3 regions of the Rhizobium sp. NFACC06-2 genome follow, and region 1 is predicted to be linked to each of the others. Evidence: riboswitches for the same ligand, from Rfam matches in the RefSeq annotation. Region 1 holds a riboswitch; each other region holds the start of a gene.

Region 1 (3,259 bases):
GCGGCCTTCATGTCCCTCGAGCTTCATCTGCGTCAGTTCGAAATTGCGGAAGCCGCCAAGCGTGGCATCCACCTTGCCGGCGATCAGCGACGGCGAGAGCGAGAAGTTGACGTTGATGAGTTCGACATCGTCCTTCGTCAGACCGTCCTTTTCCAGCATGCGCTTCAGCATGGCATCCTCGAAGCCGGAAACGGAAAAGCCGACCTTCTTGCCCTTCAGGTCTTTCAGGCTCTTGATCGGGCCATCGGCCAGAACGGTGACGGTGTTGAGCGGGGTTTCGACCAGCGTGCCGAAACGCACGAGCGGCAGGCCGGCATCGTGATCGAGATAGAGGTTCGGTTGGTAGTGCACGCCTATATCGGCCTGTTTGGCCGAGACGAGACGCGGCACGGCGGAGGGGTCTGCGGGCGGAACCAGTTCCACCTCTAGCCCCGCATCGGCAAACAGGCCGCGTTCCTTGGCGATCACCATCGGCGCATGATCGGGGTTCACGAACCATTCGAGCAACACGGTCAGCTTGTCTGCCGCATGCGATTGCATAGGTGAAAGTACGCTTGCCGCCGCGACGACGAGGGAAAGAAGAGTTCGTCTCATGGTACCGAAAGTCTCCGTAAAGATCTGAAAGGAATGGTGTGTTCTGTTTCCTTGGCCCAGGGGGTCAGATTGGCGGTCACCCGGTCGACAATGAGCCGCAGTAGCACCGCAATGATGGCGAGAATGGCCATGGCGGCGAACATGATGTCGGTCTGCATGCGGGCATTGGACTGGATCATCACGAACCCAAGCCCGGCCGATGCGCCCACCCATTCGCCGATGACGGCGCCGAGCGGGGCGAGCGGCGCGGCAACCCTGAGACCGGAAATGAGCGAGGGCAGCGCCAGCGGCACACGCAACCGGGTGAGGATCTGCCAGTGGCTCGCCTCCGTCAGCGAGGCGGCGTCGAGGATGGCGCGATCGGTGCGGTTGAGCCCGTCAGTGAAAGCGGAGGTCACAGGGAAGAAGATGATGATCGTCGTCATGACCACTTTCGAAGCCATGCCGAAACCGAACCAGAGGACGAGGATGGGGGCGAGCACGAAGACCGGAAAGGCCTGCAACACCAGAACCATGGGCCAGACGAGGCGGCCGAGGCGCGGGATGGCGGCAATCGTGAAAGCGACGAGAATGCCGGCGGTGATGCCCGCCGCAAGCCCCAGCGCCATTTCACCGAGCGTTATCAGCGCCTGCCCGAACAGGAAGCCAGGCTGGCGCCAGAAAGCGCCGACAACATAGGCGGGCGATGGCAGGATGTAGCGGGGCGGTGAAAACAGCCACGTTCCCGCCTGCCAGAAAACCAGCAGAAGACCGACACCGTTTAGCGCATGGGTGGCACGCATCAGCCGGACCTCAGACGCAGACGCACCGTGTGCGAAGGGCGGAAGGGTTCAGCATCATCATTCGTCTCCAGATGTGACAATCTCGGAGATCAGGCAAAGCGGAGAAGAGAAAGGGCAGCGCCTCCTGGCGCGGCAGTTCCGTTCCTACGCCGGCATGACCCGGATCAGGTTCAAGGGTCCGGCTCATCGCCATCTCAGCACCGTTCGGTGCTCCCCTCGGAAGAGTTTGTTTTGTAGGTCAAGTTTCATAAATGTCAACGTCCCGCCGCCGATCCGTCGTCAGGCGTGATCGTGAATGCCTGAACGGCCTCGCGCTGGTGCGCATCTCCCATTGGCGTATTAGTTATTAAGGAAATTAGATTTATCGAAAATTAGTTATCTCTTGAAACTGCCTTTCAATATTGTTCGGCTAACTTTCGCTCCGGGGAAAAGTTCCGGGGGCGAATTTGAAGAACATCTGGCAGGATAAATCGGGAAATTTCGGCATTCTCAGCGCCCTATTGATGGTGCCGCTGATTGGGGCCGCCGGCGTGGCCCTTGATATAACGCGTGGCATGGCCGTCAAATCGGACCTGCAGATGGCGGCGGATGCCGCGGCGCTTGCGGTGGTTGCCGATACGTCGTCGAGCGTTCACAAGGCAAAGGAAATGTCGGGCGACGGTGTCATTTCGCTTGGCACTGATGAAGCCTCCGCATTCTTTGAAAGCAACGAGCGGGCCAATCCCGACTACAAGCTCCTGTCTCTTGACGTGTCGGTGATCAAGCACGGTAATGCCATCGAATCCTCGGTCAATTTCACGGCATCCGTCGGCACCACGCTTTCACGGATACTCGGAGAGGATCTGATCACCATTTCGGGCAAGGCGACGGCAAAATACGAGACGGAAACATTCAGCGACTTCTATGTCCTTCTGGATAACACCCCCTCGATGGGTGTCGGCGCGACGCCAACCGACGTTGCCACCATGGTAGCCAATACAAGCGACAAATGCGCTTTCGCCTGTCACATCGTGAAAAACGGGGTGGTCGATACAAATAGCTATTACTACAAAGCCAAAAGCCTCGGGGTCACGACGCGCATCAATGTGGTGGCGCAGGCCACGGCAAGCCTGATGGATACGGCGAAGTCCATGCGCAAAAGCAGCAATCAATATCGTATGGCGGTTTACTCCTTCGGAGAGAAAGCGGAAGATACGAAGCTGCTCGAAGTCGTTCCCTTGACCTCGGATCTGGCGACCGCGAAGAAGAAAGCCGCTGAAGTCGACCTGATGTCGATCCCCAAGCAGGGGTTCAACAACGACCAGCAGACCGATTTTGACCGGGCACTGACCCAGATTGGCGACAGGATCGGCAGTTCGGGCACTGGTGCAAGTTCAGCCAGCCCCGAAAAGATCGTCTTCTTCGTGTCAGACGGCGTCGGCGATAGCTACAAGCCATCCGCCTGCACCAAAAAAACGACCAGCGGCCGCTGCCAGGAACCGATCGATATCAAATATTGCACGAAGCTGAAGGAAAAGGGTTTTCGCATCGCCGTGCTTTATACCACCTATCTGCCGCTGCCGACCAATGACTGGTACAATAGCTGGATCGCGCCCTTTCAGCCGGAAATCGGTGCACGCATGCAGCAATGCGCTTCGCCGGGCCTGTTCTTCGAGGTCAGCCCATCGCAGGGCATCAGCGATGCAATGACCGCCCTTTTCAAAAAGGCCATCACATCACCCCGCCTGACGGGGTGATGGCAGGGACGATCTCGGCCATCTTTCAGCCGATGGTACGAAGCTCTTCAAACAGCGGCCGATGGCAGCTATCTGCACGATAGAACACCGCCGGCTCGCCGAGCGGCGCTTCGACGGTGACGTCCTGTCCGCCGGGAGAGTGCACGC
Region 2 (3,259 bases), on a different contig from region 1:
GTCGATCGAGAAACGATGTTTGCATGTCCATGGTCTTATCCCAAGAGGCTGGTGTCCTGCTTGTGAACCAGCAGGAGATTGGCGGAATTGCCGAGAATGCGGTCGTTGGAAATCATCAGCCGGGCAGAGTGTGCGTCGCGCAGGTGTCGGCCCAGGCTATAGGGCGTGCCATTCTTGTAACCCATGATGCCGCAGACCAGCATGGCGTGATCGATGATCTCCAGAATGGTCTCCGAAGAGCAGATCTTCACATTGTTCATGGCGACGGCAAAGGCCATGGACATCAGCTTTTCCGGGTCGCTCTTGGTGTCTTCGTAAGCCTTGATGCCGGCGATGATGTTGGATTTGACGACCTGCAGCTTGGTGGAAACCTCGGCAAGGCGGATCGCGCCCGGAGGGGCGGTGCCGGGCGATTTCCGCGCCGCGGCCCTGACGAATGACTGGGCGCGCAACACCGCATCCGAGGCGATGCCATACCAGACGGCGCTCCAGAGAAGATGCGAGCTTGCCAGCATGGATTGTGCGGCGATTTCCGCGAAAGGCTTCGGGAATATCTGCGCCGCCGGTGCTTCGCCACGAAACAGGAAGCCATCCGAACAGGTGCCGCGCATGCCAAGCGTATCCCACACATGGGTCTTTTCGAGCGTGTACTGGTTTTTCAGAAAGACCGTCATCACCTGATCGGCGGGCGCGGCATCCTTGTGGGCACGCGAGGTGATGAGGATCGCATCGGCATTGCTGCCATAGGAAATGACGGTGGCGTCCTTTTCCAGCCGGCAGAAATCGCCTTCGACTTCGATTGCACAGATGGAGTTGCGCAGATTGCCGCCAATGCCGCCTTCGGTGGTGGCGGAGCCGAGCAGAAGCTGTTCGCTGGCGATGCGGCTCATGAAGCCGGCATGCCATGCGCTCGTCTCGCCGTGTTCCACCAGGCTGGATGCCTTGATATGGTGCATGGCGAAAATCATCGCGGTTGCTGAACAGGCCTGGCCGAGCCGGGCGCAGATATCGGCGATTTCCTGTAAGGAAGCGCTTTCGCCGCCTAGCGAAGAGGGGACCTGGATGCCGAGCAGGCGTTCCTGTCGCAGCGCATCAACGGCTTCCTGCGGAAAGCGGCCGGTGACATCCACCTCATCCGCGTGTTTGGCGGCAATTGCCGCGACACGGCCCGCGCGCGCGGACAGCGTTTCATCCTGCGGCGCTACGGTGACGTTCATCAGGCTGCCTCTTTACCATCCAGAATGAGCTTAACGGTGTCTTCAATGGCCTTGATGCTCGCAAAGGACTTGCGGTTCAGCAGATTGTCGGGGAATTCGATATCGAATGCTTCTTCGATGCCGAGCATCAATTGCACCGATGCAAAGGAAGAAAGGCCCGCCGCATAAAGATCGGCTTCATCTGCAATCGTATCGACAGGGGTTGGAAGCTGGCCGAATTTGGCCAGTATTTCACGAATAGTCGCGTTCATTCCGACGTATCTCCCATGAATTTCACATCAGGATGGTTTGTGCTTATCGTTACGTTGCAAACGATAATATTCGCCTAAACCGTTAGGTTAATTACAACTAACGGCAGCATGCGCCATTCCCGCACCTTTGCCAAGCATGGATCGTCGGCCTTGACAAATGCCGGTCGGTGTTTTTTGCTGTGGCCATTCACCAGGGGTGTCCCGTCAAGGGGCTGAGATTCTGCTTTCATGCGCAGTGACCCGTTGAACCTGATCCAGTTCATACTGGCGTAGGGACGGTGCAAAGACCGAAGGTCGGCTGGCGTGTGCATTGCGCTGTCGGCGCTGCGGTATTTTCCATCATTCCGGCTCGAACTGGGTCTCCACTGTCAAACTTTGGAGCCTCAAGATGAATATCGCTGCCAAGAATATCCCGTTGTCGGTTACTACGGGGCCGCATGCCGCCTCTACCAAAATCCACAAAGCCGGCATTTTACATCCCCATATCCGCGTGCCGATGCGCGAGATCGCCGTTCATCCGACGGCGGGTGAACCGCCGGTGACGGTTTACGATTCCTCCGGTCCCTATACTGATCCTTCGCATACCGTTTTGATTGAAAAGGGTCTGCCGCGTCTGCGTCATGACTGGATCGTGGCGCGCGGCGATGTCGAGGCCTATGACGGCCGGCACGTCAAGCCGGAGGATAACGGCTTTGCCACCGGCGAACGCCTGACGCCTGAATTTTCCGTGCGCCACCAGCCGCTCAGAGCCACGGCCGGTAAAGCCGTGACCCAGCTTGCCTATGCGCGGGCCGGCATCATCACACCGGAAATGGAATTCATCGCCATCCGCGAAAATCTCGGGCGCGAGGCGGCCAGGGAAAAGCTTGTGCGTGACGGCGAGAGTTTCGGGGCGCATATCCCTGACTACGTCACGGCGGAATTCGTGCGTCAGGAAGTGGCGGCCGGCCGCGCCATCATCCCTGCCAATATCAATCATTCGGAACTTGAGCCGATGATCATCGGCCGCAATTTTCTCGTCAAGATCAATGCCAATATCGGCAATTCCGCCGTTACCTCCTCCATGGCGGAAGAGGTGGAGAAAATGGTCTGGGCGATCCGCTGGGGTGCGGATACCGTCATGGACCTGTCTACCGGTCGCAACATCCACAATATCCGCGAATGGATCATCCGCAATTCGCCGGTGCCGATCGGCACGGTGCCGCTTTATCAGGCGCTTGAGAAGGTCAACGGCATTGCCGAAGACCTGAACTGGGAAGTGTTCCGCGATACGCTGATCGAACAGGCGGAGCAGGGTGTGGATTATTTCACCATCCATGCTGGCGTGCGGCTGCATTACATCCCGCTCACCGTCAACCGCGTCACCGGCATCGTCTCGCGCGGCGGCTCGATCATGGCCAAGTGGTGTCTGCATCACCACAAGGAAAGCTTCCTCTATGAGCATTTCGACGAGATTTGCGACATTTGCCGCGTTTACGACGTCTCCTTCTCGCTGGGCGATGGCTTGCGTCCCGGCTCGATTGCCGACGCCAATGACGCCGCACAATTCGCGGAGTTGGAGACGCTCGGTGAGCTGACGCAGATCGCCTGGGCGAAGGATTGCCAGGTGATGATCGAAGGCCCCGGCCATGTGCCGATGCACAAGATCAAGGAGAATATGGACAAGCAGTTGAAGACCTGCGGTGAGGCGCCTTTCTATACGCTCGGGCCGCTCACCACCGATATCGCGCCGGGTTACGACCACATCACCTCCGGCATCGGTGCGGCGATGATCGGCTGGTTCGGCACCGC
Region 3 (3,259 bases), on a different contig from region 1:
TGGAAAGAAGGGTGGAAAGCGTTGCCTGATAAAGCGTGAAACGCAGAATGCGCAGCGTATAGGCATCCATGATGCCGGCAGCGGACGCGCCGGCATCAAAGGACAGGAGAGCCGCAGCCGCGAGCGCCATGAACAGGAAAACGGCGGCAAAAGCCGCCGTTCCGAAAATGATCGACCGCCGGTAATCGCGACGCAGCATCATGCGCGGGTGTGCCTCTTCCTCAATTCATGCTCATGGCGGCAAGCCATTCATCGATCCATGCCTTGCGGTTCTTCGCCACCTCTTCCGGATCCATCAGAAAAGTCTTCTGCGGCACCACGAGTTTCGAAAACGCCTCCGGCAAGGGCTTCGAGGTTGCCGCAACCGGCATCATCCAGTTATTTTCCGGAATGGCATCCTGAAAACCGGATGTCAGCGTGAAAGCCAGGAACTGCTTTGCCAGTTCCTTGTGCGGCGCGTTTTTGAGGAGACCGGAAACCTCGATCTGGATGTAATGTCCTTCGGAAAAGGCGGCGGCCTGATAACGATCCGTTTTTTCAGCGACCATGTGATAGGCGGGCGAGGTGGTGTAGGAGAGCACCATCGGCACCTCACCCTTGGTGAAGAGGCCATAGGATTCCGACCAGCCCGGCGTAACGGTGAGAATGCGCTTCCTGAGCTTTTCCCAGGCCTCCGGGGCCTTATCGCCGTAAACCGATTTCACCCATAGCAGAAGGCCAAGCCCCGGCGTGGAGGTGCGCGGATCCTGAATGACGACTTTCTGCGAGGGGTCGCCTTCCACGAGGTCTTTCAGGCTCGTCGGCGGGCTTTTCACCGTCTGCGTATCATAGATGACAGCGAAATGGCCGTAATCATAGGGAATGAAAACATCGTCCGTGTAGCCGCCCGGCACTTTGGCCGCCGATGCATCGATGCCGCTGACATCGAATAGACCGGTCTGTTTTGCTTCCGCGACAAGATTGGTGTCGAGGCCAAGCACGACATCCGCCTTGGACCCCGCCCCTTCAAGCTTCAGACGATTGAGCAGCGCCACGCCATCGGCCACGCCGACGAAATTGACCGTGCAGTTGCAAACCTTCTCGAAGGCCTCCTTCACCTTGGGACCGGGACCCCATTCGGAAACGAAGCTTTCATAGGTGTAGACGGTCAGTTCCTGTCTATCCTGTGCGACGGCAAGACCGGGCAGAAACAGCGAGGCGGCAAAGAGAGAATTCAGGAAAAGACGACGGCGCACGGGTATCTCCTCAAAAAAACGATCGGGAAATAGCCGCCTGCGTTAAAGCCGTCTAATCCCTCCGCCGGTATGAACCGGATCAGGTTCTTCGGGTTGGCAAGCCTCTCAGCCTTTTGCACCCAAGCGCAAAAGACACCCCGTTAGATCAAGATGATGGTGTAGTCCCGCCGTCCCTTATTGGCAAGATGGCCGAGGTCAGCCCTGTTCCGTCATATGCACCAGTTCCCAGACGTGCCCGTCGGGATCCTGAAAGCTGCCGGCATACATGAAGCCATGGTCCTGAACAGGCTTCCAGCCGCTGCCGCCGGAAGCAAGCGCCGTGGCGATCATCCGGTCGATTTCCTCCCTGCTTCCGGCGGAAAGACAGGTCAGAACCTCGGTGGTTCGGGTCGCGTCGGCAATGTCGCCGTTGATGAAATCGCGGAAACGTCCCTCCTGGAGAAGCATCACGAAGATATTCTCTTCCACGATCATGCAGAGCGTGCGGTCATCCGAATATTCCGGGTTGAAGCTGAAACCGAGAGCAGTGAAGAAGTTCCTTGATGTCTCGATATTCTTGACCGGCAGATTGACGAAAATCATGCGCATTTTCACAACTCCTCCAAACGAACGCCGGCATAGAACGGCAATTCTGCCTTTCTGTCAAAGGCCGAAGGAGGACCGGTCAAACGGGGAACTGATTGCCTTCAGCCCTCCAGTTCCTCGCGCAGCATTTCCAGTTCCAGCCATTCTTCTTCCATGGCCTCCAGCTTGTCGCGCAGCTTCGACATTTCCTGCGCGAGTGTGTTGAAGGCCGCCGGGTCCTTTGTGAAAAGCTCCGGATCGGCCATGCGCTGCTCGCGTTTTGCGATTTCGCTTTGCGCCTTTTCCATCTCCTTCGGAAGATTTTCGAGCGCGAATTTCTGCTTGAAGGAAAGCTTGCCCTTGGCCTTTGAAGGATCCTGCGATGCAGAGGCCGAAGGTGCGGCCTTCGCCTTTTCCTGTTTCTCAGCCTTGCGTTTTTCTTCGGCCGCACCCTTGCGCTGCGCCATCATGTCCGAATAGCCACCGGCATATTCGATCCATCGTCCGTCCGGCTGATCCGGATTGACGGGCGCGATGGTGGAGGTGACGGTGCGGTCGAGGAAATCGCGGTCGTGGCTGACGAGGATAACAGTGCCGGAAAAGCCCGCAACGATTTCCTGCAGCAGATCGAGCGTTTCGATATCCAGATCGTTGGTCGGCTCGTCGAGGATCAGAAGATTGGTCGGCCGCGCCAGAATGCGTGCCAGAATAAGGCGCGCGCGCTCGCCGCCGGAAAGGTTACGGATCGGCGTGCGAGCCTGTTCCGGCTGGAACAGAAAGTCTTTCATGTAGCCCGTCACATGCTTCAATTCGCCGTTGACCAGCAGATTTTCGCCGCGGCCATCGGTCAGATAATGCGCGAGCGTATCGTTGGGATTGAGATCCTCGCGTTTCTGGTCGAGCGTCGCGATTTCCAGATTGGTGCCGAGCTTCACCGTGCCGCTATCGGGCTCCAGCTGGCCGGTGAGCATCTTCAGAAGCGTGGTTTTACCGGCTCCATTCGGGCCGACGAAGCCGATGCAATCGCCGCGATGGACGCGCAGCGAAAACGGCGCGACGATCACGCGCTCGCCGTAAGCCTTGGTGATGGCCTCGGCCTCGATGACCAGCTTGCCGGATTCACGTCCTTCGGTAACGGTCGCCTGCACCGTGCCCTGAGGTCCCTTGTGGCCGCGATATTCCGCACGCATGGCCTGAAGCTCGCCGACGCGGCGCATGTTGCGCTTGCGCCTTGCGGTCACGCCATAACGCATCCAGTGCTCTTCGCGCTCGATGGCCTTACCGAGCTTGTGCTGCTCCAACTCTTCTTCTTCCAGCACCTTGTCGCGCCATTCCTCGAAATGGGCAAAACCGCGATTGAGACGGCGCGACTGGCCACGATCCAGCCAGACGGTCGAGGTTGAGACCTTTTCGAGAAAACGCCGGTCATGGGAAATCAGCACCAGCGCGCTGCGCGTCTG

Evidence for each region. Region 1 has a riboswitch for thiamine pyrophosphate ahead of F3H58_RS08275 (ABC transporter permease). Riboswitches for the same ligand answer to the same signal wherever they lie in the genome.
Region 2: another riboswitch for thiamine pyrophosphate. It lies ahead of thiC (phosphomethylpyrimidine synthase ThiC); the one in region 1 lies ahead of F3H58_RS08275 (ABC transporter permease).
Region 3: another riboswitch for thiamine pyrophosphate. It lies ahead of thiB (thiamine ABC transporter substrate binding subunit); the one in region 1 lies ahead of F3H58_RS08275 (ABC transporter permease).

What each region holds. Positions count from the first base shown of each region.
Region 1 is NZ_FMVA01000003.1:304,562-307,820, forward strand. It holds gene F3H58_RS08270 (ABC transporter substrate-binding protein) at 1-594, opposite strand, end outside; gene F3H58_RS08275 (ABC transporter permease) at 591-1,376, opposite strand; TPP riboswitch at 1,501-1,603, opposite strand; gene F3H58_RS08280 (pilus assembly protein TadG-related protein) at 1,823-3,112, shown strand; gene F3H58_RS08285 (alpha-glucosidase) at 3,138-3,259, opposite strand, start outside.
Region 2 is NZ_FMVA01000004.1:355,937-359,195, forward strand. It holds gene F3H58_RS10465 (amino acid--[acyl-carrier-protein] ligase) at 1-31, opposite strand, end outside; gene F3H58_RS10470 (acyl-CoA dehydrogenase family protein) at 36-1,217, opposite strand; gene F3H58_RS10475 (acyl carrier protein) at 1,217-1,468, opposite strand; TPP riboswitch at 1,651-1,762, shown strand; gene thiC (phosphomethylpyrimidine synthase ThiC) at 1,857-3,259, shown strand, end outside.
Region 3 is NZ_FMVA01000004.1:196,929-200,187, reverse strand. It holds gene thiP (thiamine/thiamine pyrophosphate ABC transporter permease ThiP) at 1-202, opposite strand, end outside; gene thiB (thiamine ABC transporter substrate binding subunit) at 222-1,235, opposite strand; TPP riboswitch at 1,275-1,385, opposite strand; gene F3H58_RS09745 (VOC family protein) at 1,431-1,823, opposite strand; gene F3H58_RS09740 (ABC-F family ATP-binding cassette domain-containing protein) at 1,922-3,259, opposite strand, start outside.